DNA from 3 places in the Paenibacillus sp. GYB006 genome. Region 1 is predicted to be linked to each of the others. Evidence: predicted binding sites of a transcription regulator. Region 1 holds the regulator's gene; each other region holds the start of a gene.
The links. Region 1 encodes CtsR, which represses protease genes until heat stress. Its sites were predicted from a motif close to ATGGTCAATAAAGGTCAAACA; they were not measured.
Positions count from the first base shown of each region.

Region 2: the regulator CtsR is predicted to act here: its motif matches at 1,208-1,228, upstream of clpP (ATP-dependent Clp endopeptidase proteolytic subunit ClpP).
Region 3: the regulator CtsR is predicted to act here: its motif matches at 1,525-1,545, upstream of clpP (ATP-dependent Clp endopeptidase proteolytic subunit ClpP).

Region 1 is NZ_JARBDA010000016.1:59,998-62,270, reverse strand. It holds gene PV403_RS21520 (GNAT family N-acetyltransferase) at 1-514, shown strand, start outside; gene PV403_RS21515 (CtsR family transcriptional regulator) at 921-1,382, shown strand; gene PV403_RS21510 (UvrB/UvrC motif-containing protein) at 1,436-1,957, shown strand; gene PV403_RS21505 (protein arginine kinase) at 1,987-2,273, shown strand, end outside.
Region 2 is NZ_JARBDA010000023.1:24,949-27,221, reverse strand. It holds gene PV403_RS23350 (sugar-binding transcriptional regulator) at 1-764, opposite strand, end outside; tRNA gene PV403_RS23345 (tRNA-Arg) at 1,065-1,139, shown strand; gene clpP (ATP-dependent Clp endopeptidase proteolytic subunit ClpP) at 1,336-1,932, shown strand; gene PV403_RS23335 (SIMPL domain-containing protein) at 2,016-2,273, opposite strand, start outside.
Region 3 is NZ_JARBDA010000006.1:45,394-47,666, forward strand. It holds gene clpX (ATP-dependent protease ATP-binding subunit ClpX) at 1-770, opposite strand, end outside; gene clpP (ATP-dependent Clp endopeptidase proteolytic subunit ClpP) at 783-1,373, opposite strand; gene tig (trigger factor) at 1,810-2,273, opposite strand, start outside.

The sequences.
Region 1 (2,273 bases):
TGTTTATTTGAATGAAGAAGCACGGGGAGCACTTTGGACTTTCTTCTCGAATCATGATTCTCGTATTGAACAAGTGAAGTTAACCATGGTTCCAGCTGATGATAATCTACCGTATATGCTTCCCGATCCGCGGGTAACCCAAGAAACGATTCCGTATTTTATGGGACGAATTGTGGATGTAGAGTCTTTTCTGCAACAGTATACGTTTGAGGCTGGAAATAAATCAGAATTAACGATACAGATTGAAGATACAGCGGCTCCATGGAATGCAGGGTTGTGGAAAATATCCATTCATGAACAAGGACAAGCGAAGGTTATAAAGGTAAGGGGAGATAAAGAAGAGATTCAACCAGATTTAATAGCAGATATTCAAGTTTGGACTGCTCTTTTTCTGGGATATAAGCGTCCGGAGCAATTGTTTCATATACAGAAGTTAAGAGGGAAACCGCAAAAAGCAAAAGAACTTGAAAACCTTATTCCGAAAGCACAAACCTTATTAATGGACTTTTTCTAATAAATATAAGAACTGCTCTTCTGCCTTCTGTCAGAAGAGTTTTTTGTTAGAGCGAATAATTTAAGGAAATAAGTGAAAAATGAGAAGGGGATCTTACTTGAGATTTCTGTACAGTATGTTATAATGGATACAAAGTCAAAGAAAGTCAAAGTCAACTAAGATCAGATTTAAATTGTTGGTTATACAATATTATTATGTAGTAAGTTAATTTAGGCTCATTTATATATGACGCATAGAAGATTCCATTAGAGATTTTAAGTGGTTGTATATAAAAGAGAGCATTCATTTAAGCCAAAGAGGTTCGCAGGCTAAGTAAGATGGGTAATTTATTGGAGCTGCCTCTTCCTGATGAATTGGAATGAATGCAATTGATTAGCTTACCGGTTTTATACAGTGGGGGATGAGGATGCGTAATATTTCTGATATTATCGAACAATATCTGAAAAATATTTTGCAGGATAGCTCTGATGGAATGATTGAAATTCAGAGAAATGATCTAGCAGATAAATTCTCCTGTGTGCCATCCCAGATTAATTATGTAATTAGTACTCGTTTTACTCTTGAAAAAGGTTACCTTGTAGAGAGTAAGCGCGGTGGTGGTGGATATATACGGATACAGCGAGTAGAACTCCCTGCACACTCTGTGCTCGGAGGGCATTTCCATCAGCATATTGGGGATGAAATCAATCAGGCTTCTGCAGAAGGTCTTATCTACCAGTTGGAAGAAGCTAAATTTCTTAACAGCCGGGAGGCTGCTTTAATCAAAGCTGCGATGTCCAGAGAAGTATTATTTATAAAGCTTCCCTATCGTGATCAAATCCGTGCTCGGATGTTAAAGGCAATGTTAATTTCGCTCCTCGGTAAGTAGGTAGGAATGCCCTTGTTTTTATCCGTTAGGAACGAATAAAGGAGGTATGCGGTATGCTTTGTCAAGAATGCAATGAACGTCCGGCTACTCTTCATTTTACGAAGATTGTGAATGGCGAGAAGACGGAATTCCATATTTGTGAAAGCTGCGCACGAGAAAAAGGAGATCATCTATCCGGTATCTCTAATGGGTTCTCAATCCATGGACTCCTTTCAGGCCTTATGGATTTTGAATCTGGGAAATACAAAACGGCTGGTGCGCCTGCTCCCGAAACACTTCAGTGTAAGGAATGCGGGATGACGATACAGCAGTTCAGCAAGCTCAATCGATTTGGTTGCAGTTCATGTTATAAGTACTTTTCTAATCGTTTAGATCCCCTCTTAAAGCGCGTACATGGAAATACAACTCATGTGGGGAAAGTTCCTGTACGAGCAGGAGGAAAGATTCATTTAAGAAGAAGAGTGGATGAACTCAAAAAAGAACTTCAAGAACAAATTAATCTACAGGAATTCGAGTCTGCTGCTGAATTACGTGACCAGATTCGTGAACTGGAAAGAGAAATTGCAGAAGAGTAAAGTTTGGTAAAGAGCAGGAGGTATGCACTATGTCAGATATCCGGTTTACCGATAAACCACTTAGTGAATGGATGCGTAGTAGCGCAGCTGATTCAGAAATTGTCATTAGCAGCCGGGTAAGAGTGGCACGGAACGTGCAGAGTTTTCCATTTCCTATGTTGGCAACCGACCAGCAATCGAGAGCGGTACTCGATAAGGTAACGGAAGTCCTTCAATTTGATGATATTCATCAGTTTGGCAGTTTCCATGTCCTAAATCTGAATGAACTATCTGATCTTGACCAAGAAATACTAGTCGAAAAACATCTCATTAGTCC
Region 2 (2,273 bases), on a different contig from region 1:
GGTGCAAGCTTACGTCTTTTAGCCATCTCCATTGCTCCGCCGATTCCATGAATTACAATGCGAGCTTTTCGAATCATACCCAAAATTTCTTGAATGTTAGAGTCTTGAACTAGTGATTCGTAGGCATGGTTACTTAACAGATCAGGCACATGAAGCAACCTGTATTCAGCCCCAAGCTTCTTAGCCATGGTCGACGCGATCGTATTCGCTTGAAATTCTACACTTTCACCAAGTCCGCCTCTTGCGGGTACAAACCATACTCCACGCATAGCAGACGACGGAGTTAAGTGTTCAGCGACCGAAGCTGTAGTCGATCCACCTGTAACTGCAACAACATCTCCATCATTCATGACACTCAGCAGGGCTCTAGCTCCTGCACGTCCAAGTGAACGTTTGGCATATTCAGAGTTTTCTGAATCACCGGGAACAACGATAACCTTTTGGAGTCCATACGTTTTCTCGATTAATTCTTCCATCTCCGACAGTCCAAATAATTCATTAGCCATAGGTTCTAACATTGCAAGCAGCTGCTCGCCGGACTCACTTATTCTCATGCCCATACTCTCGATCTCAATCAGTCCTTGTGATTTAAGCAAGTCTGTCTCCGATCTGAGTACACGCTCCGTCATATCCAGAGAGTGGGCAAGCGTTCTTCGTCCGATTACATCCGAAATCATGATTTGGCGCAAAATGGTATATCTCTTCTTCATTACGTCCATGAGATCAGGTAGAAGTTGCTTCTGCACTTCTAAAATCGTTCGCATACTTTCCACTTCCGCAAACTCCTTCATTCCGGCCTCTAATATGGACTAAAATTGTCCCGGGGTTAACTTTTTAAGTCCCACGTTTATTTTACCTAAATCTACCCTGGTATGCAAGTGGTCAGAAGTATATTTCGCAAGTGGGCGTCTATTTATGCACTTTGCCTACTTATAAATAAAATATTGCTTAGAACGCACTATTAATGTAGTCTGCACATTCTTATAGAACATCAAACACCTCCACTAAACTTTCTTGCATTTTTAATGGCAATCAGATATAATAAATTTTGCTGTCACACTTGTGCGCCCGTGGTCCAACGGATATGACGTAGGCCTCCGGAGCCTGAGATCGAGGTTCGATTCCTCGCGGGCGCGCCATATAATTACTAACAGCTTGTTATACACTTAACCGATGAAACCGAATAGGTTTCTTTTTTTATCAAAATAGTTTGACTTTCTTTGACTTTTTGTTTTGATTTGTTTATGATGTGGTTAATACGGAAACAGTAGATATAGATGCTGTTAAACGTCTAAATATAAACTCTAAACCTAAATTCCTAAGGAGGTTTTTCACGTGAGTTACATTCCTATGGTCGTAGAACAAACCAATCGCGGTGAACGCGCTTATGACATTTATTCCAGACTACTGAAAGATCGGATTATTTTTCTGGGAAGCGACGTTAACGATGTAGTAGCCAACTCTATCATCGCTCAAATGTTGTTCCTCACTGCGGAAGATCCGGAGAAAGACATTCACCTATACATTAACAGCCCAGGCGGTTCCATTACTGCGGGTATGGCGATATATGACACTATGCAATTCATCAAACCAGATGTATCGACAATTTGCATGGGTATGGCAGCTTCTATGGGTGCATTCTTGCTCAATGCTGGTGCAAAAGGCAAACGTTTTGCGCTTCCAAACAGCGAGATCATGATTCACCAACCTTTGGGTGGTGCACAAGGTCAAGCGACAGATATTGAAATTCGTGCTCGCCGCATTCTCAAAATGCGTGACAAACTCAACAAAATCTTGGCTGAACGTACAGGTCAACCGATTGAACGTATCGAGAAAGACACAGATCGCGATAACTTCATGAGTGCAGAAGAAGCTCAAGCTTACGGACTTGTTGATAAAGTTATTTCTTCAACTCCACCGCAAGGGATCTAATATAGAAATAAATGAAAAAAGCCGCAGTCCTAGAGGACTGCGGCTTTTTTCATGCTTCTAAACTGCTTTTCTCAAGTAAAGTACTAGTTAAGTTGATAGTGTACCGTAAGTTCTGTAGTCAATTTAATTTCTCCCGTTTCAACTGACGATGATTTATCAGCAGTACTGTTTGCTGTTTCCACTTTCATATCATACATCTGCTCGTAGTAACGAACTGGTTCTGCCACATTCCCTTGACTCACACTCAGAACAACTCCCAAACTGCGTCCTGAAACTTTAGCGATGGCTCCTGCCTTCAAATTCGCATTAGACATCGCTTTTTCAATTACGGCCGTTTCGAA
Region 3 (2,273 bases), on a different contig from region 1:
CGTTTAATCATTTGCTCCAGTCCATCAAAGGCACCGCCGCAAACGAATAAAATATTCGTTGTATCGATCTGGATAAATTCTTGATGTGGATGCTTACGTCCACCTTGCGGCGGTACAGAAGCAACCGTACCCTCCAAAATTTTGAGGAGAGCTTGCTGCACACCTTCACCAGAAACGTCACGTGTAATCGAAGGGTTCTCCGATTTACGTGCAACTTTATCAATTTCATCAATATAAATGATGCCGCGTTCTGCTTTTTCTACATCATAATCCGCTGCTTGGATCAACTTAAGAAGAATATTCTCAACGTCTTCACCCACATAACCTGCTTCCGTCAAAGACGTAGCATCTGCAATTGCAAACGGTACATTCAGGATTTTAGCCATTGTTTGAGCAAGTAAAGTTTTACCAGAACCTGTTGGTCCTAAAAGCAAAATATTACTTTTCGACATTTCCACGTCGTCAACTTTGCTCTGCGTATTAATCCGTTTGTAGTGATTATAAACCGCTACAGACAATGATTTCTTCGCTTGATCTTGACCAATTACATATTGATCGAGAATATCACGAATCTCTTTTGGTTTCGGAATATCCTTCAGATCGATCTCTTCATCATGACCGAGCTCTTCTTCCACGATCTCCGCGCAAAGCTCGATACACTCATCACATATATACACCCCTGGTCCCGCTACCAACTTGCGGACTTGTTCCTGGGATTTACCGCAGAAAGAACATTTCAATTGTCCTTTCTCATCGTTAAATTTAAACATATAACCACCCCTTTAAGAATTGATCGGTTTGGTGAGTACTTGGTCAATGATACGGTACTCTAAAGCTTCTTCCGCACTCATGAAATAGTCACGGTCCGTATCACGCTCGATTTTATCAAGGGGTTGACCTGTACGCTCCACGTAAATCTGATTCAGTTTCTGACGAGTCTTAATGATCCAGTCAGCATGAATCTGAATATCGGATGCCTGACCTTGGACTCCGCCCAGCGGTTGATGTATCATAACTTCACTGTTTTCAAGTGCATATCGCTTACCAGGAGCACCCGCTGTTAATAGCAGCGAACCCATGCTGGCAGCCATACCTACGCAGATCGTGGATACGTCTGGCTTGATAAACTGCATCGTATCATATATACCCAACCCCGCTGTAACAGAACCACCAGGTGAATTGATATATAAACTGATATCTTTTTCCGGATCTTCTGCAGCCAGGAAAAGAAGCTGGGCGATTACAAGATTCGCCACATCATCATCTATTGCACCGCTGAGAAAGATAATCCGATCTTTCAGCAGTCTAGAGTAAATATCGTATGAACGTTCTCCGCGATTCGTTTGTTCAACAACCATAGGTACGAGACTCATGTGTAAACCTCTTTTCCATAATAGAATCTTTACCGCACAAGTCAGGGAAAACATAAGAATCTGCAAACATTATTACAGTCCATCTTATTTTAACATGTTCCCTGTTTCATGTCATATAGATCCGCTTTCTCACATGAACCAATAATAAGAAAGCTTGATCATATTTAACCATTTTTTTTATGTATGTGCAAATGCGCCTTCCGGCATATAGAGTAAAGACCTATATATTAAGTATATGGAAGGATATAAAAATTATCACGCATATTAATTAATATCCATCTAATAATAAAATTTGCTATAAAATGGGTATTACTTAGAAAAAATAAGGCACGTAAAAAACATTACGTGCCTTATCTGATATACGTGATTCACATTCAGCATAAATCCATATCCATTCTTGGTCGTGGATTTATACTACATGCTCATATGTGAGTGATTATTCAGCCGCTTCTTCTTTAGCTTCTTCAGCAGGAGCATCTACCTCTTTGCTGTTTGCCAAAAGGAAGTCGATTGTTTTGCGAAGCAATACTTCTTCTTTCAAGCTGTCGAGAGAACCATTGCTTTCAAGAATTTGACGAATCTCTTCAACAGAGCGTTTGAAAGAAGCAGCCATGTTGTTCAGCTCTTCGTTTACATCTTCTTCTGTTACTTCAAGATTCTCTTGTTTACCGATTGCTTCAAGAACCAGGTTGTTACGAACGCGTTTTTCAGCATCGTTTTTCATTTGGTTTTGAAGATCTGCTTCTGTTTGACCAGAGAAGCTCATGAACATTTCAAGGTTCATACCTTGTTGACGAAGACGGTTGTCAAAGTCACGCATCATGTTGCGAACTTCGCTGTTGATCATTCCTTGTGGAATTTCAACTTCAGCATTTTCAGCCGCTTTTTCAACTACGATAT